DNA from 2 places in the Sphingomonas sp. CV7422 genome. Region 2 is predicted to be linked to the other one. Evidence: riboswitches for the same ligand, from Rfam matches in the RefSeq annotation. Region 2 holds a riboswitch; the other holds the start of a gene.

Region 1 (9,734 bases), 450 kb from region 2:
CGACCTGATCCGCGACAAGCCGGGTCCGGTCTGGGACGTGCAGGCCGGCCCGATCGGCGTGGTCAACTTCAACCGCAGCAGCCTCAAGAGCATCGACGATCCCCGCGTCCGCGCGCTCGGCAAGGTCGATACCGCGATCGAACTGGGCGGTTATGTCGGCATCGGCAAGACCGGCGTGATCACCAGCGATTACGATCAACTCGCGGCGACGGTCAGCTATCGCCACGACGTCGCCGGCGCGCACGACAGCGGCATCTGGCAGCCGAGCGTCAGTTATCTGACCCCGCTCAGCACCAAGATGGCGGTGGCGCTGTTCGCTTCGGCCGAACATGCCGGCCGCGGCTATGCGACCACCTATTTCTCGGTATCGCCGACGCAGACGCTGGCGAGCGGACTGCCGACCTACAATGCGCGGTCGGGCTGGAAGAATTATTCGCTCGGCGGCCTCTATACCTATGCGCTGACAGGCGACCTGCTGCACGGCTTCAAGATCGTCGCCGGCGGCACCTATGTGCGGATGCTCAACGGCTTCGCCGACAGTCCGCTGGTCAGCGTCGCAGGTTCGCGCAACCAGTGGCTCGGGGCGGTCGGGCTCGCCTATACCTTCTGATCAGCCGGTGAGCGTGCCGGTCGCAACCACCGGTCCGGTCGGCAGCCCGGTCGGTGAGCCGCCGACCGGTTCGATCGAGATCGCCAGCACCGTATCGGCGGCGATCGCCTGCCGCGCCGCCGCGGGGACGACGAGCCGCGTCGGCCCGCCCGCCACCAGGCCGAGCGAGCGCGGCGCCTCCTTGCCGCGGATCGCCCACAGCTCGGCGGAGCGTCCGGCGGGGACGGGGAGCGCGCCGGTGATCCGCACCGTCGCCCGGGCGGGATCGTAGGCGGCAGCGAGCGGCGCCCCGCCGCCGGTCGGCGCGATCGCGGCGAGCAAGGGGGCGGGGGCCGGCGCCGGCATGCGCACCGCGATCTGCACCGGGGCAGGTAGCGGGCGCAACAGCTCGAACATGGTGACGCCGAGCAGCAGCAGCGCAGCAAAGCTCGCCACCAGCGCGAGACGGCGCCATGCCATATTGTCGTTGGCGGGCGTTGCCGCCTTGCCGTCCAGCGACGCCTCGATCCGCGACGCCAGCGATTGCGGCGCCGCCACCTCGGGCCAGTCGGCGAACAGCGCGCCGAACCAGTCGCGCCAGCGCTCCACGTCCGCGGCAAAGTCCGGATCGCGCGCCAGCCGGCGCAACGCGGCGGTACGCTCCTCGCCGTCGAGCAGGCCGAGCGCGAGCTCCGCCGCGGCGATATCGGGTTCGTCAGGCGGCGGCATCGAGGCACCCCCGTAACGCGAGCAAGCCACGCCGCACCCAGCTTTTCATCGTGCCGAGCGGCACCGCCTGCGCCAGCGCCAGCTCGGCATAGGTCAGCCCGCCGAAGAAGGCGCTGCGGATCGCGCTGCGCTGGCGCGGCTCGATCGCCTCGAGGCAGCCATGCAGGCGGCCGTGCAATTCGTCGGCGATCAGCGTCTCGTCCTGCGCGCGCGCCGGATCGGCGAGCGCGTCGGCGGCCTCGACCGGGGCGGCGCGCGCCCGCGTCTGGCGACGGCGCCAGTCGATCGAGCGGTTGCGCGCGATCGTCGCCAGCCAGGCGATCGGGCTCGCCCGTTCCGGCCGATAGGTGGCGGCGCGATGCCAGATGGTGAGATATACGTCGTGCAGCACGTCCTCCGCACCCTGCCTGTCTTCGCAGATACGTAGGCAGATGCCGAAAAGCTTCGCAGAGGTGAGTTGATAGACCGAACGGAAGGCGTCGCGATCGGCATCACCGGTGCGGATCAGCGCCTCGACCAGCGCGGCGCGTGCGGCGTTGGCGGAAGAGGGATCGGGGGATGACACGCGCGAAGGCTAACCGTCCGTCGCCTGCCCGGCAATGGTCCGTTGACCCAAATGATACCGAAGCGAATGTTTTTTGCCACAAAGACACATTGTTGCGGGAGTCGCCGCATCTTTCGGGATGGCACCGACGTATCTGACCGACGGCCGCCCGCTCCGGTGGGAGCGTAACCGGCGGACCGTGACACGGTGAGGGAGGTTGCTACCGATGGCCGAGACACAGCAGATCATCGAGGCGTTCGATGCGCGCGCCCGGCGGCGCGAGGAGCGCCGCGAATTCTTCAAGAACGCGATGGGCCTGGCCGCGGTGACCGCAGCCGGCGCGGCGGCGATGTCGTTCACCGGCGAGGCCGCGGCGCAAACCGCCGTGTCCGAGGTCGACGTGCTCAACTTCGCGCTCAACCTCGAATATCTCGAAGCGCAATTCTACAGCTATGCCGCTTATGGCGTCGGCCTGCCCAACAACCTGCTGACCGGCGGCGTCGGCACGCAGGGTTCGGTGGTGACCGGCAGCGGCACCGGCATGGCGCGGCAGGTGCAGTTCAGCGACGCCGGCATCGCCGCCTATGCGCGCGAGATCGCCGCCGACGAGGTCGCCCACGTCACCTTCCTGCGCGCCGCGATCCGCGGCACCGGCACCAGCGATTCGCTGATCGCGGCGATGCCGCAGATCGACATTTCCGGATCGAGCGGCGGCGCCTTCGCGGCGGCGGCCTCGAGCACCAGCCCGTCGCTGGCGGGGTTCGACCCCTATGCCAATGACGACAGCTTCCTCATCGCGGCCTATGTCTTCGAGGACGTCGGCGTCACCGCCTACAAGGGTGCGGCCGGCGCCTTGATTAACAACAAGACCTATCTGGAGGCGGCCGCCGGCATCCTCGCGGTCGAGGCCTATCATGCCGCGATCGTCCGCGGCGCGCTTTACGCCCGCGGTATCGCGACACCGGCGATCAGCACCGCGCAGAGCGACATCACCGCGGCGAACGCCATCTCCAACCTGCGCGATTCGGTCGACGGTTCGAGCGACCTCGACCAGGGGCTGACCACGAGCAGCAGCAGCGCCGGCACCGTGTCGAACATCGTGCCGCTCGACAGCAACGGTCTCGCGTTCAGCCGGACCCCGGCGCAGGTGCTCAACATCGTCTATCTGAATCCGAAATCGGTGACGGCGGGCGGCTTCTTCCCGAACGGCATCAACAACGGAAACAGCGGGCTGCGCAGCAGCGCCGCGAACTGAGCAGGGGTGGATCTATGACACACGAAACTTCCGTCCTCGCCATCGTCGAGGCTGCCGTCGCCCGTCGCGCCGCGCGTCGCGCCTTCATGAAGACCGCCGCCACCAGCGTCGCCGCAGCGGGTGGCCTCGCGCTGCTCGCCGGCTGCAACGACGACAACAATCCCTCGCCGGCCCCGACACCCACGCCGACGCCGACCGCGACCTCGGTCAGCACCGATGCGGCGGTGCTCAACTTCGCGCTAAACCTCGAATATCTCGAAGCGCAATTCTACAGTTACGCCGCATTCGGCGTCGGCCTGTCGGCCTCGCTGCTGACCGGCACGGGGACGCCCGGCGCGGTGGTGACCGGCTCGGGCGCCGGTTATCCGCGCGCGGTCGATTTCAGCGGCGATCCGCTGATCGGCCAATATGCGCGTGAGATCGCCCAGGACGAGATCGCGCACGTCACCTTCCTGCGCACGGCTCTTGGTGTCGCCGCGGTGGCGCAGCCGGCGATCGACCTGTCGGGCACGTCGACCGGCGCGTTCACCGCGGCGGCGCGCGCCGCCGGGGTGGTCGGGTCGACCGGGCTGTTCGATCCCTATGCCAGCCCGACCAACTTCCTGCTCGGCGCCTATATCTTCGAGGATATCGGCGTCACCGCCTACAAGGGGGCGTCGCCGGTGATCTCGGCGACCTATCTCGACGCGGCGGCAGGGATCCTGGCGGCGGAGGCCTATCACGCCGGGCTGGTCCGCTCGATCCTCTACACGCGCGGCATCACCAACGCCGATATCATCACCGCGACCACCAAGATCTCGGACGCGCGCGATCTGCTCGACGGCACCAGCACCGGCACCAACGGCGACGACGATCAGGGGATCGCCGGCACCAATATCGGCCAGGCGAATGCGATCTCGAACATCGTCCCGACCGATGCCAACGCCATCGCCTACAGCCGCAGCGTCCAGCAGGTGCACAATATCGCCTATCTGAACGTCAGTGGCAGCAACCGCACCCGCGGCGGTTTCTTCCCGGCGGGCACCAACAATCCCGATCCCAACTACACCGTCGGCCTCGGCTGACGGGTCGGTCCGCGGCCGGTCGACTGCCCCTTCCCGGCCGGCCGGCGCACGGGTCCTCCCTCGGTCTTGCGACCGGGGGAGGATTTTCGTTTCCCGCGGGTGCCGCTTCCGTCGCATCATGGGCGTTTTCCGCCGCGATGGGCTTGACGCCTCCGGCGGGATGCGGAACGGCAAGCCATCCAGGGGCGACGGCTGCGCCGCCCGCGCGTGGGGAGATCCCGAGTAATGACCGCCCAGACCGATACCGACAGCGCGATCGCCGCCGCGTTCGACGCCCGCGTCCAGCGCCGCACCGAACGCCGCGACTTCTTCCGCACCGCGATGGGTGCGATGGCGGTCACCGCCGGCGTTTCGGCGCTGACCATGGCGGGATCGGCCGAGGCGCAGACCACCACCTATGCCGATGCCGACATCCTCAATTTCGCGCTCAACCTCGAATATCTCGAGGCGCAATTCTATGCCTATGCGACCGGCGGCGCCGGCATCGCCGCCAACCTGCTGACCGGTGCCGGCACGCAGGGCGCCGCCAATTTCAGCGGCGCGCGCGCGGTGACCTTCACCGATTCGGTGCTCGCCCGCTACGCCCGCGAGATCGCCGCGGACGAGCTCGCGCACGTCACCTATCTGCGCACCGCGCTCGGCAGCGCCGCCGTCGCGCAACCGGCGCTCGATCTGTCGGTGAGCCCGACCAGCGCCTTCTCCGCCGCCGCGCTCGCCGCCAAGCTGATCAACAGCGGCGACAGCTTCAATCCCTATGCGAGCGAGGATGCCTTCCTGCTCGCCGCCTATCTGTTCGAGGACGTCGGCGTCACCGCCTACAAGGGCGCGGCGCCGCTCCTCACCACCACCTATGTCGAAGCGGCGGCGGGTATTCTCGCGGTCGAGGCCTATCATGCCGCGACGATCCGCGGCGAGCTGTTCCGGCGCGGATCGGCGAGCGGATCGGCGCTGATCGCCAGCGCCAGCGCGATCTCCGACGCGCGCGACAGCCTCGACGGCGGGACCGACATCGACCAGGGGATCACCCCCGGCACCACCGTCGCGCCGGGCCAGGCGACGCCGACGCCGACCCCCACCGCGACGGCGACCGCGACGCCGACTCCCACGCCGACCGCGACCGCGACGCCGACGCCCACCTATGCGGTGTCGAACATCGTCCCCACCGACGCCAACAGCATCGTCTACACCCGCACCCCCAATCAGGTGCTTAACATCGTCTATCTCAACGCCGCGGCGGCGAGCGCGGGCGGTTTCTTCCCCGCCGGCCTCAACGGCACCATCAAGGCGGCGGTCGCCTCCTGATCCCGCCCGAATCCGAACGCTTGCAGGGGTAGCCCCGATGACCGACCTTCCGACCGACACGATCCTCGACGCGATCGCCGATCGCCGCGCCGAACGGCGCAACTTCCTGCGTTACGCCGGCGGCGCCGCCGCCTCGGCGGGCGCGCTCTCGCTGCTCGCGGCCTGCGGCGGCGATAGCGGCAGCGGTACGCCGACACCGACGCCGACCGCGACGACGCCGACGCTCGCCGCCGATGCCGACGTGCTCAACTTCGCGCTCAACCTCGAATATCTCGAGGCGAGCTTCTACAGCTGGGCGGCGTTCGGCCAGGGGCTGACCAGCGGCATCGTCAGCGGCGTCGGCACGCTCGGCAGCGTCACCGGCGGCGCGCTGGTGCCGTTCCAGGACCCGATCGTGGCGCAATATGCGCGCGAGATCGCCAATGACGAGGTCGCGCACGTCACCTTCCTGCGCTCGATCCTGAGCAGCTCGGCGGTGGCGATGCCGGCAATCAACATCTCGGGTGATGCGAACGGCGCGTTCACCGCCGCGGCGCGCGCCGCCGGGGTGATCGGCAGCAGCGACGTCTTCAATCCCTATGCCGACGACATCAGCTTCCTGCTCGGCGCCTATCTGTTCGAGGATGTCGGCGTCTCCGCCTACAAGGGCGCCTCGCCGCTGATCGTCAACAAGGTGTTCCTCGAAGCCGCGGCGGGTATCCTCGCCACCGAGGGCTATCACGCCGGACTGATCCGCTCGGTGCTCTACCGCAAGGGCGTCGACCCGGCCGAGACGCTGGCCGGCGCCTCGACGATCCTCGCCAACACGCAGAAGATCTCCGACGCGCGCGACAGCCTCGACGGCAGCAGCGACGACGATCAGGGGATCGGCGACACCACCACCGCCAATGTCGTGCCGACCGACAGCAACGGCGTCGCCTACAGCCGCTCGACCGGGCAGGTGCTCAACATCGTCTATCTCAACAAGACCGCGGTGGGTTCGGGTGGCTTCTTCCCGGCGGGGCTCAACGGCAATATCCGCACCTCGGCGGCGAGCGGTTGATCGCGCCCGCCAAGCGCGTATAACGACGACATATTCCCCGGGGGAGCGCTGACGCAGCGCTTGAGAGGAGGGCCGCAGCCCTCGACCCGCTGAACCTGATCCGGTTGATACCGGCGGAGGGAGGGAGCGGTTTCATCGGGAAATCCGCATTCTCTTTCCGCGCATGGAGAGAGACAGATGGCCGACCGACCCGCCCCCGCCGCCACCAATGCGATCGGCGTCACCACCGGCGCGATTCGGGGATCGCGCAAGATCCACGTCGGTCCGCTCGCCGTCGCGATGCGCGAGATCGCGCTCGACCCCGCCTCGGGCGAGCCGCCGCTGCGCGTCTACGACACCTCCGGTCCCTATACCGATCCGACCGCGACGATCGACATCATGGCCGGCCTGCCGCCGCGCCGGGCGGCATGGATCGCCGAGCGTGGCGACGTCGAGGCCTATGACGGTCGCGCGATCCGCCCGGAGGACAATGGCCAGCTCGGCCCCGACCGGTCGGGCGGCGTCGCTCAATTCCCGCGCGCCGGCCTGACCCGTCCGCTGCGCGCCAAGGCGGGCCACAATGTCAGCCAGATGCATTATGCCCGGCGCGGCATCGTCACGCCCGAGATGGAATATGTCGCGACGCGCGAGAATCTCGGCCGCGAGCGGCTGGCGCAGTACGTCCGCGACGGCGAGAGCTTCGGCGCGGCGATCCCCGATTTCGTCACGCCCGAGTTCGTCCGCGACGAGGTCGCGCGCGGCCGCGCGATCATCCCGTCCAACATCAACCACCCGGAAAGCGAGCCGATGGCGATCGGCCGCAACTTCCTGGTCAAGATCAACGCCAACATCGGCAATTCGGCAGTGGCGAGCGACGTCGCGGCGGAGGTCGACAAACTGGTCTGGGCGACGCGCTGGGGCGCCGACACGGTGATGGACCTGTCCACCGGCCGCAACATCCACGACACGCGCGAATGGATAATCCGCAACAGCCCCGTGCCGATCGGTACCGTGCCCATCTATCAGGCGCTCGAGAAGGTCGGCGGCATCGCCGAGGACCTGACCTGGGAGGTATTCCGCGACACGCTGATCGAACAGGCCGAGCAGGGCGTCGACTATTTCACCATCCATGCCGGCGTGCGCCTCGCCTATGTGCCGATGACCGCCAAGCGCGTCACCGGCATCGTCAGCCGCGGTGGCAGCATCATGGCGAAATGGTGCCTCGCGCATCACAAGGAATCGTTCCTCTACGAGCGGTTCGACGAAATCACCGAGATCATGAAGGCCTATGACATCGCCTATTCGCTCGGCGACGGCCTGCGCCCCGGGGCGATCGCCGATGCCAATGACGAGGCGCAATTCGCCGAACTCCATACGCTCGGCGAACTGACCCACCGCGCCTGGGCGCAGGACGTGCAGGTGATGATCGAGGGGCCGGGCCATGTGCCGATGCACAAGATCAAGCAGAACATGGACAAGCAGCTGGAGGCGTGCGGCGAGGCGCCCTTCTACACGCTCGGGCCGCTGACCACCGATATCGCACCGGGCTACGACCATATCACCAGCGGCATCGGCGCGGCGATGATCGGCTGGTTCGGCTGTGCGATGCTCTGTTACGTCACGCCCAAGGAACATCTCGGCCTGCCCGATCGCGACGACGTCAAGACCGGCGTCGTCACCTACAAGCTCGCCGCCCATGCCGCCGATCTCGCCAAGGGGCATCCCGCCGCACAGCTGCGCGACGACGCCTTGAGCCGCGCACGCTTCGACTTCCGCTGGCGCGACCAGTTCAACCTGTCGCTCGATCCCGACACCGCCGAATCGTTCCACGACCAGACGCTGCCGGCCGAGGGCGCGAAGACCGCGCATTTCTGTTCGATGTGCGGGCCGAAATTCTGCTCGATGAAGATCACGCAGGAGGTGAGGGACTTCGCGGCGAAGCAGAACGCGCCGGTGGCAAGCTTCGTCGCCGCCGCGGAGGCGGAGGCCGGCATGACGGCGATGAGCGAGCAGTTCCGCGCGCAGGGTGGCGAGGTCTATGTACCGGTGGAATAAAGACTTTTATTGTTCGAACTGAGCCGAGACGATTGCTGCCTGCTTGCGTCCCGCAGACAGATCTATTGTGCATCAGGGACATAGTTGATCGGACTTGATCGATGCAGGTGACGGTTTAATCTTCCCGCATCGATCGGGATGACGGACGTGCGAGGGATTGGGCCACTGTCCTTGCTGTGCCTTTCGCTGGCGTGCTGCTCGGCAGCGCCGGCGGAGGACAGGTTCGCCCGCGACATGGCGCAGCGGTTCCGCGACGCAAAGCCGGGTGTCTCCGTCACGATCGACCCGCGGGATGCCTTGACGTTGCGCGTCACGATGCCCGGGCGGGAGCCGATGACGGTGATGCTCGACCATCTGCGGCACGTCTGTTCGCACTCGACTCCGGCGGACTGTGCGTCGACGAAAACAGAATTCGTCGAGAACACGCTGGCTCTTCCTCCCAAACCGCAATTCAACCGTAGCCAGTTGCGGGTCGTGATCCGCGGCAAAGACTATGTCGATTACGTCAAGTCGACGATGGCCGGAGAGCGCTTGCCGGTGATGCATCCGGTCGGTGAGGATCTGTTTGCGATCGTGGCGGCGGATACAGCAAAGACAACGGTGCTGATGTCGCCTGCCAGGCTTCGGGACTTGGGACTGAATCCCGCCGAGGGCTGGACGTTGGCGTTGCGCCAGACTCGGGCGACGCTTCCGAAGCTACCGACGGTCGCCGCTCTCCGAAACGCGCCGATCGTTTTCGAGCACTGGCCGTTGGCCGCGGCGCTGTTGATCGACCTTCCCGGCTGGGCGCGTCTATCCGCGGCAATCGGGCCTGATCTGTTCGTTACCGTCGTTGCCGACGATTACGTCTTCGTCGCGACCAAGCCGGATGGCGTCGACTTCGACGGATTCAAGGCGGCGGTCGTCGAAGATTGCGAGCAGCAGTCACGGTGTGTCTCGCCCAACGTCTACCGCTTTCGCGACGGTATGTGGCGGATCGCAAGATAACCGCTGCCCGCCCGGTGCGACACCGAAAGCCAGCAATACCGCCGCGGTGCGGCGTCACAGATCGGATGGACCAGCAACCGGGGGTTAGGCATGGCAGTAGCGATCGTCATGGCTCAGGCCGCGGAACCAGCGGTCGATCTTGCCGCGGTGTCGTCGCGGGCGAAGGCGCGGGTGTTGGCGATGCGCGG
Region 2 (9,734 bases):
GTCAGAAGGCGCGCGCGATCGTCGCGATCACCGCCGCGCCGCTGCCGATGTAATAGGCCGGCGCCGCGCCGGCGATGACGCTGCCGTTGCGGCCGATCGTGTCGCGCGCATTGGTCGTCACCGCCTGCACCCCCGACAGGACGTGCGGATCGGTGACGTTGATCGCATTGACGCGCAGATCGGTGCGCTTGCCGTCGAGCCAGTCGGCGAGATGCACGCCGATCGACAGGTCGAGCGTCGCATAGCCCGGAATGCTCTCGTCGTTCAGGAAGGTGGCATATTGGCGGGCGAGATATTTGCCGGCGATGCTGCCGAACAGACGGCCGTCGTCATAGATGCCGCCCGCGCCGACCTGTACCGTCGGGCTCGACACCGCATGCTTGCCGCGCGTCGGCAGCAGGTCGCCGTCGACCGGCAGGTCGTCGTCGATCCGCGCATGGAGGTATTCGCCCGAGACGTACAGGCTGACCCCGGCGGCGGGGCGGTAATCGACCTCGGCATCGACGCCATAAGAGGTCTGGCCGCCGGCGTTGAGCGTCGTATTGACCTGCGCACCGCCCGATTGGACGATCGTCGCGAGCTGGCGGTTGCGGAACGTGTAGTGGAAGCCGGTGACCGACGCCGACAGGTTCGCGCCGATGAAGCGATAGCCGAGCTCCTCGGACACGGCATATTCGTTCTTGAGCGCGTCCGTCCCCTGCGCCGCCAGCACGCCGCCCGCATAGCTGTCGTAGAGCGTGAACTCGTTCGGCGTGCGGAAATTGGTGGTGACGTTGGCGAACAGCTGCTGCCGGTCGTCGAGATCGAAGTGGAGCGCGGCGCGCGGCAGCGCGGCGAAGCTGTCGAGCCGCACGCTCGACTGCGGGCCGGGCAGATAGTTGCGGCCGTTGCGCAGCACGTCGACACCCTTGATGCCGAGCTCCAGCGTCAGCCGCGGCGTCAGCGCGATCCGGTCGGCGACGAAGGCGCTCTTGGTGACGGTGACGGTGCGCTGGTTCTCGTACGCGAGCAACCGGCCGTCGGCGGTGCGGATCGCCTTGGCGCGATAGCCCCAGCGGTCGGTCGGCGTACCGTCGGGGTTGAGGCTGGTATAGGATTGCGTGACGCGATCGGTGCCATAGTCGAACCACAAACCGGCGGTGAGGCGATGCCGCCCCGCCTCCAGCACCAATTTGGCGACGCTGCCGCCGCGGAACTGGTCACCGGTGTAATTGCCGAGCACGGTGGCGACGCCGTCGACCGCGCCGGGCAGCGTGATCGCGCCGAGCGCCTCGTCGCCGAGGAAATTGCCCTCGCTGGTCAGCTGCGTCCCATAAGGCGAGTTGCCATAGCCCCATTGCGCGTAGCTGGTGCTGTCGAAGCTCAGCGCCTCGCCGAGCCTGAGGTGGACCGGCGCGGAGGCGTAGAGGTTGCGGAACGGCGCGCGATAGAGCTTCCAATAATCGGTCGCGCCCGGCGTGTAGCGGCTCGCATAATTGAAGCCGCGTCCCTGCGCCTGCCAGTCGGCGAGCGTCGGGCTCGGATAGGTCGAGCTGTTGGCGTCATTGTACGACAGCGCGAGGCTGGCGCGATTGTCGCCCCATTCGTTGAGCAGCTTGGCGTCGACATGCTGGCGAACGTCATAGCCGGCGCCGCGCCAATTGTCGGCGCGGGTGTAGGAATAGGACAGGAAGGCCTTGAGCCCGGTGCCGGCGATCGCGCCGCTGTCGACGCGGGCGAAGGCGCGCCGTGCCGCATAGCTGCCGAGCGACAGGTCGACGAGCGCCTGCGGCCGCGCCTTGGGATCGTCGAGCGCCAGCGACAGCAGCCCGCCTGCGCCGCCGAGCGTCGGCGAGTCGATATCGACCGATCCTTGGGCGAGTCCGATCCGCCGCAGATTGCCGGGATCGGCGAATTGCGCCGGATAGGCGTAATAATAACCGATGTCGTTCTGCGGCGCGCCTTCCATCAGCACGCCGATCTCGTCCTGGCCAAGTCCGCGCAGCGTCAGACTCGAACTGGTCGACAGGCCATAGGGATCGCTCGACGCGACGGTCGCGCCAGGGAGCAGCGCGACGAGCTGGAAGGCGTTGAGCGTCGGGGCCTGTTTGACGATGTAATCGGCGGAGATCGCGCTTTCGGCGCGCGGCGTCTCCTGATCCGGCAGCAGCCCGGCGGGATCGGCGCGGCCGATCACGCGGATATCGGTGGTCTCGCTCGTCTGCGCCGCGGCGGGGGCGGCGACCGCGGCGAGCGCCAGCGTGAGCGGCGGCAGCGCACGCCGCAGCGCGAAGGGAGCATAAGGCAGATCAGCCGACATCGTTCGCATCCACGTCATCCGGAGGAACGACGGCGGACCGCGCACCCTCCCTACGCCGGTATCACCCGGATCAGGTTCAGCGGGTCGTGGGCTGCTGCCCACCTCTCAGCCACACGTCAGCGGCCCCCCGGGGAGGGCGTGGCTTAGCGGCTTTGGCGGGAGGGCGATAGGGGGTTGAGCGGTGGGTTTGGTGCGTGGTTAGGTAAAGTTCTGTATTACAGAATAATAAGTCGGACTTGTAACAATATCGAAGCAAAGAAAATAACGATCGATCATATTCCGGTGCGGCGCGGCAAATCAAAAAAGTCGGATATTGTAAGCAGTAAGCATATAGCAGATTCTATATCGCCTACCTTGGGTAATTCGGACAGCCGCGCTTCTATAAATGAGTTAGGGTGAGCGATGGGCGCGCCCGATCTGATGGAGTGCGTAATGAAGCGGCGTTTGATGACGGCGATGGTGCTGGTCCTGGCGACGAGCGGATGCGGCTCGGATGGCAAGGGCGGTTCGGCGCCGGTACCGGTGACAACAGGCAGCACGCCCGCGCCGACCCCGGCACCCACTCCCGCCCCGACGCCGGCGCCTACTCCGGCCCCGACGCCCACTCCGGCGCCGACGCCTACTCCTGCGCCGACAGCTCGCGTATACACCTACGAAAAGGCGGCCGATTTTACGAAGGATCGAAGCTTCACCGGCTATGACCGAATGGATATCAATCTTTCTGCTGGGAAATTTGTCGCGATTGCTTTGTCTTCGTCGGAAACGGGGGTGACGACCTATACCACGCAGGGCGGGACGGTCACCTTGGCTGACAGCACCGACCTGCCGGGGAAAGGTACCTACTCGGCGGGTAACGGCACGTTTTCCGTACGGCGCAAGTTGGAGTTTAACGCTTCGGGCGGTTACGTGCTGCTCGGTTTGCCGGACGGTCTCTCCAAGTACGAAAGTTTCGCCGAAGCGCAGTTCAACGATGACAAGGTCGCGCGCCTGCTCATCATTGGTTCGCCGACCAATCCAATCGAAATTCCAACCACCGGAACGTTGACGTATTCCGCGCTGATAGCGGAACAAAACAACGCAAAGGATCAGGTGGCTGCCCAAGCGTTGACAGTTGATTGCGCTACAGGGACTGTATCGGGAAATATTCCTCTCGTCGTGAAAGACGGTTCGGGTTCGGTGCCATTTACGATAACCGGAACGAAGGATGGCAGTGCCCGCATATCGGGGACGCTTAAAAGCCAGGATGGCAAAATTACGGGCACCTTTATCGGTCGCCTCTACGGCCAGGGTGCCAAGGAGATCGCGCTCTTGGTCAGCTTCAAGCTGGCCGACGGTGGCTTCGACGCAGCTCTCCTCACCGGCCGCCTGCAATAACATACAACGTGCCGGGGCCAGCGCCCCGGCACGCCACCCCTTACAGTCCGTAGGACAGGCGCAGATAGCCGAAGCGGCCGGGGATGTCGTAGGTGGTCGGGTCGTAATTGTTGAGGCTGCAGCTGAAGCAGGCCGGCGGGTCCTTGTCGAAGACGTTGTTGACGCCGAAGGTGAAGGCGAAGCGCGAGTCCAGCCAGCGCGGGCGGAACTGGAGCTGGGCGTCGCCGTAGAGGCGGCTCTTCAGCTCGTTGTCGGCGGAAATCTCCTGGACATTGTCGATATAGCGGGCGGTGATGCTCGCGGTGACCGGGCCGATCGACCAGTCGATCGTGCCGAGGCCCTTGAAATGCGGATAGGTCTGGTCGGGGGAGCCGCGCTCGGTGCCGACATAGTCGGTGGTGGTGAAGCCGCCGGTCGCCGGCGTGCTCTCGGCATATTTGAGCAGGTAATTGCCCGAGACATAGAGGCCGAAGCGACCCGCGCCGGTCTCGCCCGAACGGATCGTCAGCGTCGCGTCGATGCCGCGGGTGCGGACGCCGCCGGTGTTGAGCAGCAGGCCGTTGATCGCGGTGACGATGCCGCTCGGCGCGCGCCGGATCGCCGCGCAGCTCAGCGCATCGCCGGTCTCGGCGCAGCGGCTGAGCAGCACCTGCGCCGGGATCGAGGCGATCGCGCCCTCCACCTTGATGTCGTAATAATTGACCTCGAGGCTGAGCGCCGAGAGCGTGCCGCCGCGCGCCCAGCGCGGGCTGTAGACGCCGCCGAACAGCAGGGTCCGCGCGGTCTCCGGACGCAGGTCGGGATTGCCGCCGGTCAGCACCGGCAACTGGCCGCCCTGCGGCTCGGCATAGCTGCCGCCGGCGGGGACGCCGTTGGCGATGCAATTGGTCCGCACCGTCGCGTTCGAGGCGAACTGGCCGCCGCTCGCGCTGGTGCACGGATCGTCGATCGACGCATCGAACCGCGACTGCGCGCCGTACAGCTCGCCGATCGACGGAGCGCGCAAGGATTCGGCATATTGGCCGCGCAGCAGCAGGTCGCTGACCGGCTTCCACAAGGCGCCGCCGCTGAACGTCGTGTTGCTGCCGAAGGTCGAGTAATTGGAGTGGCGCACCGCGCCGTTGAGTTCGAGCGAGGCGATCGCGGGCAGGTCGCGGAGCAGCGGCAGGCGGATCTCGCCATAGACTTCGTCGACGTTGAACTTGCCGCTCGCCGCCTGTGCCGGGATGTCGGCGCCGAGCCCGGCCTGGATCACCGGATCGGGGGTGAAGCTGCCGAACTGGTAGCGATGCTCATAACCGATCGCGATGCCGACCGGGCCGCCGGGCAGGTCGAACAGCTCGCCCGACAGATTGGCGGTATAATCGTTGAGCGTCTGGCTGCTGCGGTCACGCTCGTCGAAGCCGATATAGCCGAGCATCGCCGGGGTGATCGAGCCGACGCCGCCGAAGAAGTTGAACGGCACGCAATCGTCGGTGCACTGGCTGACCGGGCCGATCGCCCGGGCGAGCTTGGCGGCGTTGATGTTGCCGGTGAACAGCTGCTTGGCGTCGTTGTAACCGATCACCGCATTGGCATCCCAATACCAATTATGGCCGAACAGGCGGAACTTGCCGTCGAGCGTGCCGGTCAGCGACATGGTGTCGACCTGCTGGCTGTAGGTTCGCTGGCCGGCCTCGACCAGGCGGCGGAAGATCGCTGTGTAATTCTGCCCCGGCGTCAGCGTCACGCCGAACGGATTATAGGGATTGGTCGCGTCGACCGACAGCGTGTCGAGCAGATTGCCGTTGCCGACGTCCGGGCCGATGCCGAGCGGCAGATAGGCGGCCTGATTCTGCGAGTTGCGGCGATTGTACACCGCCTTGACGCGCAGGTTGAGCGCATCGGAGAAACTGGCGCGCGCGTTGACGAAACCGCCGTAGCGTTCGACCGGGGTGAGGAAATAGTTGAACGGCGCGAAATTATAGCGGTCGGCCGCGGTGAAGGCCTTGAAGTCGCCGGTCGCCAGCGTCGGGTCGTATACCGGGCGGCCGCTCGCCACCGGTCCGCGCAGCGTCAGGTTCTGGCCGTTGACGAGGAAGCGGCCGAGCGGGGTGAAGCTGGAACAGCCGCCGATCGGGTCCGAACAGCTCGTCTGGCCGGGATTGGGATATTGCGAGATGCTGCGGTCGGCGGCGCTGACCGCTTCCTGCTTGGTGTAATAGCCGCCTGCGACGACATGGACATGATCGTCGCCGAGCCCGTAGCTGAGCTGGTAATCCTGCGTCTTGCCGTCATTGTCGCCGAGGAACTGGCCGTATTGCGCCGACGCCTTGAGCCCCTTCTGATTCTGTTTGGTGATGATGTTGACGACGCCGGCGATCGCGTCCGAGCCATATTGCGGCGAGGCGCCCGATTGTAGCACCTCGATCCGCTCGATCATCGACGAGGGGATCGAGTTGAGATCGACGGTGGCGGGGATGCCGCTCGCCGAGGCGCCGTTGACGTAGCGCAGGCCGTCGACCAGCACGAGCGTGCGCTTGGGGCCGAGATAGCGCAGGTCGAGCACCGCCGAGCCCGCGCCGACGCCGCCGCCGTCGGGCGGATTGCCGAAATTGCCCGAGCTGTTGAACTTCGAGTTGAGACCGCCCGACGAGGCGGGCAGCCGCTGCAGCACGTCGGCGACCGACGACAGGCCGGTGCGCGCGATCGCCGCATCGTCGACGGTGACCACCGGCGAGGGCTGGTCGAGCGGATCGCGGCGGATGCGCGAGCCGGTGACGACGATGTCCTCCGCCGGCGCCTCGGTGGCGGCGGGCGCGGTCGGCGTCTGCGGATCGGTGGCGAGCTGCGCCGACGCGACCTGCGCGGACAGCGCCAGCCCGGCGACCATCGCCAGACGGGAAGATCGGATCATCCAGGTCGTTGCACGCATTGCTGTTCCCCTTGTCTGCGCCCTTTGCGGTGTCGCACGATCATTATGCAGCAAAGGCGCCTGACGACCATATGATGCGACGCGATCGGGCATTTCGGTACGGATATTTTGCATAATGTTGCAATGCGGTAACAGTCGTTGCCGTCCCGACATTCGCGGGAGGCCCGAACCAGCACCGGATCAGGGACTTGGCCTTGCCGCGCAGCCTCATCGCGTCGATAGCCGCGCGATGACCGACACCCCATCGTCCGCCGGCATGGCGCCGCGCGAATTCGTCGCCTTCATCGCCGCGGTGATGGCGGTCAATGCCTTGGGCGTCGACCTGATGCTGCCTGCCCTCGCCGACATCGGCCGCGATCTGATGGTGACGGAGGCCAATCACCGGCAATGGGTGGTGACGGTCTATATGGTCGGCTTCGGCATCGGCCAGTTGGTCTACGGGCCGCTCGCCGATCGCTACGGCCGGCGGCCGGTGCTGGTGGCGACGCTGGCGGGGTTCATCGCGGCGAGCGTGTTCGCCGCCGGCTCGGCGAGCTTCGCGGCGCTGCTCGGCGCGCGGCTGTTGCAGGGGCTGATGTCGGCGTCGACGCGTGTGCTGGCGGTGGCGATCGTCCGCGACCGGGAATCCGGGCGGCAGATGGCGCGGACGATGTCGGTGGCGCAGATGATCTTCTTCATCGTGCCGATCATGGCGCCGACTTTGGGGCAGGGGCTGCTCGCCTTCGGGCCGTGGCGGGTGATCTTCTACGGCCTCGCGGTGTTCGCCGCGGTGGTGCTCGCCTGGTCGTCGCTGCGGCTCGGCGAGACGCTGCCGGTGGCGCGGCGCCGGCCGCTGTCGCTCGCCAATCTCGCCGGCAGCTACCGGCTGACGCTGACCAACCGCTATTCGGTCGGCTATGCGCTCGCCGCGTCGCTGACCTTCGGCGGGATCATCGCCTTCGTCTCGTCGGCGCAGCAGATCTTCGTCGAGGAATTCGGCGCAGGACGGCGTTTCACCCTGCTGTTCGCGGCCTGCGCCTTTTCGATGGGGCTCGCCTCCTTCGCCAACAGCCGGCTGGTCGAGCGGCTCGGCACGCGGCTGATCTCGCAGTCGGCGGTGCTCGCGCTGATCGCGCTGTCGGTGATCCACGTCGCGATCATCCTCAACGGGCACGAGACGCTGGTCAGCTTCATGATCCTGCAGGCGTCGAGCATGACCTGCATCGGCCTGTGCGGTTCGAATTTCGGCGCGATGGCGATGGAGCCGGTCGGCCATATCGCCGGCAGCGCCTCGTCGGTGCAGGGGTTCATCACCAGCATCGGCGCGGTGCTGGTCGGCAGCGCGATCGGCCAGTCCTATGCCGGCACGACGCTGCCGCTGGCGATCGGCTATCTCGGCATCGGCGTCGCGGTGCTGGCGCTGGTCTGGGTGGTAGAGAAGGGCGAGCTGTTCCGGCCGCGGATGGCGGAGGGCGCCTGACCCGGCGCCCTCCGCGGCGCGGCGCTAGAGCAATTTGTCGAGCGTGATCGGCAGGTCGCGGATGCGCTTGCCGGTGGCGTTGAACACCGCATTGGCGACCGCCGCGCCGACGCCGGTGATGCCGATCTCGCCGACGCCGCGCGCACCCATCGGCGTGTGCGGATCGGGCACGTCGGTCCACATCACCTCGATCGCCGGCACGTCCATGTGCACGGGGACGTGATATTCGGCGAGGCTGGGGTTCATGATCCGGCCGCTGCGCTCGTCATATTGCGTCTCCTCCATCAGCGCGAGGCCGAGCCCCATGATGATGCCGCCGCGGAACTGGCTCGCCGCGGTCTTGGGGTTGAGGATGCGGCCGCAGTCGAACGATCCGAGGAAGCGGCTGACCCGCACCTCGCCGGTGACCGCATTGACGCGGACCTCGCAGAACATCGCGCCGTGCGAGTGCATCGACCAATGCATCGTCTCGAGCGGCATCGGCGCGCTCGCCTCGACCACCACCGTGTCGCGCTGCGCACGTGCGAGGATCGAGGCATAGCTTTCGTGCCGCGCCGGATCGTCGAGCCGGGCGAGGCCGCCGTCCCGCCCGCCGACCGCATCGCCATCGAGCCCGGCGAGCGGGGAATCGTTGCCGGCGAGCTTGAGCAATTCGGTGACGAGCGCGCGATGCGCCGCGACCACCGCCGCACCGATCGCCGCGGTCTGCTGCGATCCGCCCGCCATCACCGTGCCGGGCAGGCTGCTGTCGCCGTAGCGGAAGGTGACCTGCTCCATCGAAACGCCGAGCCGGTCGGCGATCACCTGCGACTGGGCGGTGGCGGTGCCCATGCCCATGTCATGCGCGGCGATGTCGACGGTGACGTGGCCGTGGCGGGTCAGCGTGATCCGCGCCGCGCCGCCGGGCATGCGATAATAAGGATAGGTGGCGGTGGCGACGCCGGTGCCGATCAGCCATTCGCCCTCGCGGCGGCTGCCCGGCGTGCCGCGCTGCGCCCAGCCGAAGCGCGCCGCGCCGTCACGATAGGCCTTCTCGACCTCGCGCGACGAGAAGGGCGCACCGGTGGTCGGGTCCGTATCGGGCTCGTTGCGCATCCGCAGCTCGATCGGGTCCATGTCCATCGCCACGGCGAGTTCGTCGATCGCGCTTTCGAGCGCGAAGGTGCCGACCGCCTCGCCGGGCGCGCGCATGAAGGTGTTGGCGACCATGTCGAGATACGCGACCTCGACATCGAGCTTCATCGTCTTGCTCGCATAGGCGCTGCGCGTCGGCAGGATGAACGGTTCGGGGAGCACGTTGTGGTGGCTCATCGCCACCGTGCCGGTGTGGACCAGCGCGTCGAAGCCGCCATCCGCCTGCGCGCCGATCGCGACGCGCTGTTCGGTGACGGTGCGCCCGCCGACGATCCGGTAGACGCCCTCGCGCGACAGCATCAGCCGCACCGGTCGCCCGGCGAGCTTGGCGGCGGCGGCGGCGAGCACCTGATGCTGCCACAGCCCCTTGCCGCCGAAGCCGCCGCCGACGAACGGCGAGGTGACGTGGACCTGATCCTCGGCGAGGCCGAAGACATGGCCGAGCGACCAGGCCATGTGCGCGACCATCTGCGACGCGTCATGGACGCGCAGCGTCTCGCCCTGCCAGGCGACGGTGACCGCGTGCAGCTCGATCGCATTGTGGCTGTGACGCG

What was found. A riboswitch is a leader RNA that binds a small molecule or an ion and turns the genes downstream of it on or off. The one in region 2 is predicted to bind thiamine pyrophosphate.
Region 1: another riboswitch for thiamine pyrophosphate. It lies ahead of thiC (phosphomethylpyrimidine synthase ThiC); the one in region 2 lies ahead of PBN85_RS02590 (TonB-dependent receptor).

The regions. Positions count from the first base shown of each region.
Region 1 covers NZ_CP115900.1:88,014-97,747, reverse strand. Annotated here, with positions in the region: gene PBN85_RS00510 (MipA/OmpV family protein) at 1-610, shown strand, start outside; gene PBN85_RS00505 (anti-sigma factor) at 611-1,318, opposite strand; gene PBN85_RS00500 (sigma-70 family RNA polymerase sigma factor) at 1,305-1,883, opposite strand; gene PBN85_RS00495 (ferritin-like domain-containing protein) at 2,089-3,117, shown strand; gene PBN85_RS00490 (ferritin-like domain-containing protein) at 3,132-4,181, shown strand; gene PBN85_RS00485 (ferritin-like domain-containing protein) at 4,407-5,483, shown strand; gene PBN85_RS00480 (ferritin-like domain-containing protein) at 5,521-6,525, shown strand; TPP riboswitch at 6,555-6,664, shown strand; gene thiC (phosphomethylpyrimidine synthase ThiC) at 6,703-8,559, shown strand; gene PBN85_RS00470 (hypothetical protein) at 8,794-9,546, shown strand; gene PBN85_RS00465 (hypothetical protein) at 9,655-9,734, shown strand, end outside.
Region 2 covers NZ_CP115900.1:536,848-546,581, forward strand. Annotated here, with positions in the region: gene PBN85_RS02590 (TonB-dependent receptor) at 2-2,299, opposite strand; TPP riboswitch at 2,330-2,439, opposite strand; gene PBN85_RS02595 (hypothetical protein) at 2,702-3,673, shown strand; gene PBN85_RS02600 (TonB-dependent receptor domain-containing protein) at 3,714-6,569, opposite strand; gene PBN85_RS02605 (multidrug effflux MFS transporter) at 6,703-8,046, shown strand; gene PBN85_RS02610 (xanthine dehydrogenase family protein molybdopterin-binding subunit) at 8,071-9,734, opposite strand, start outside.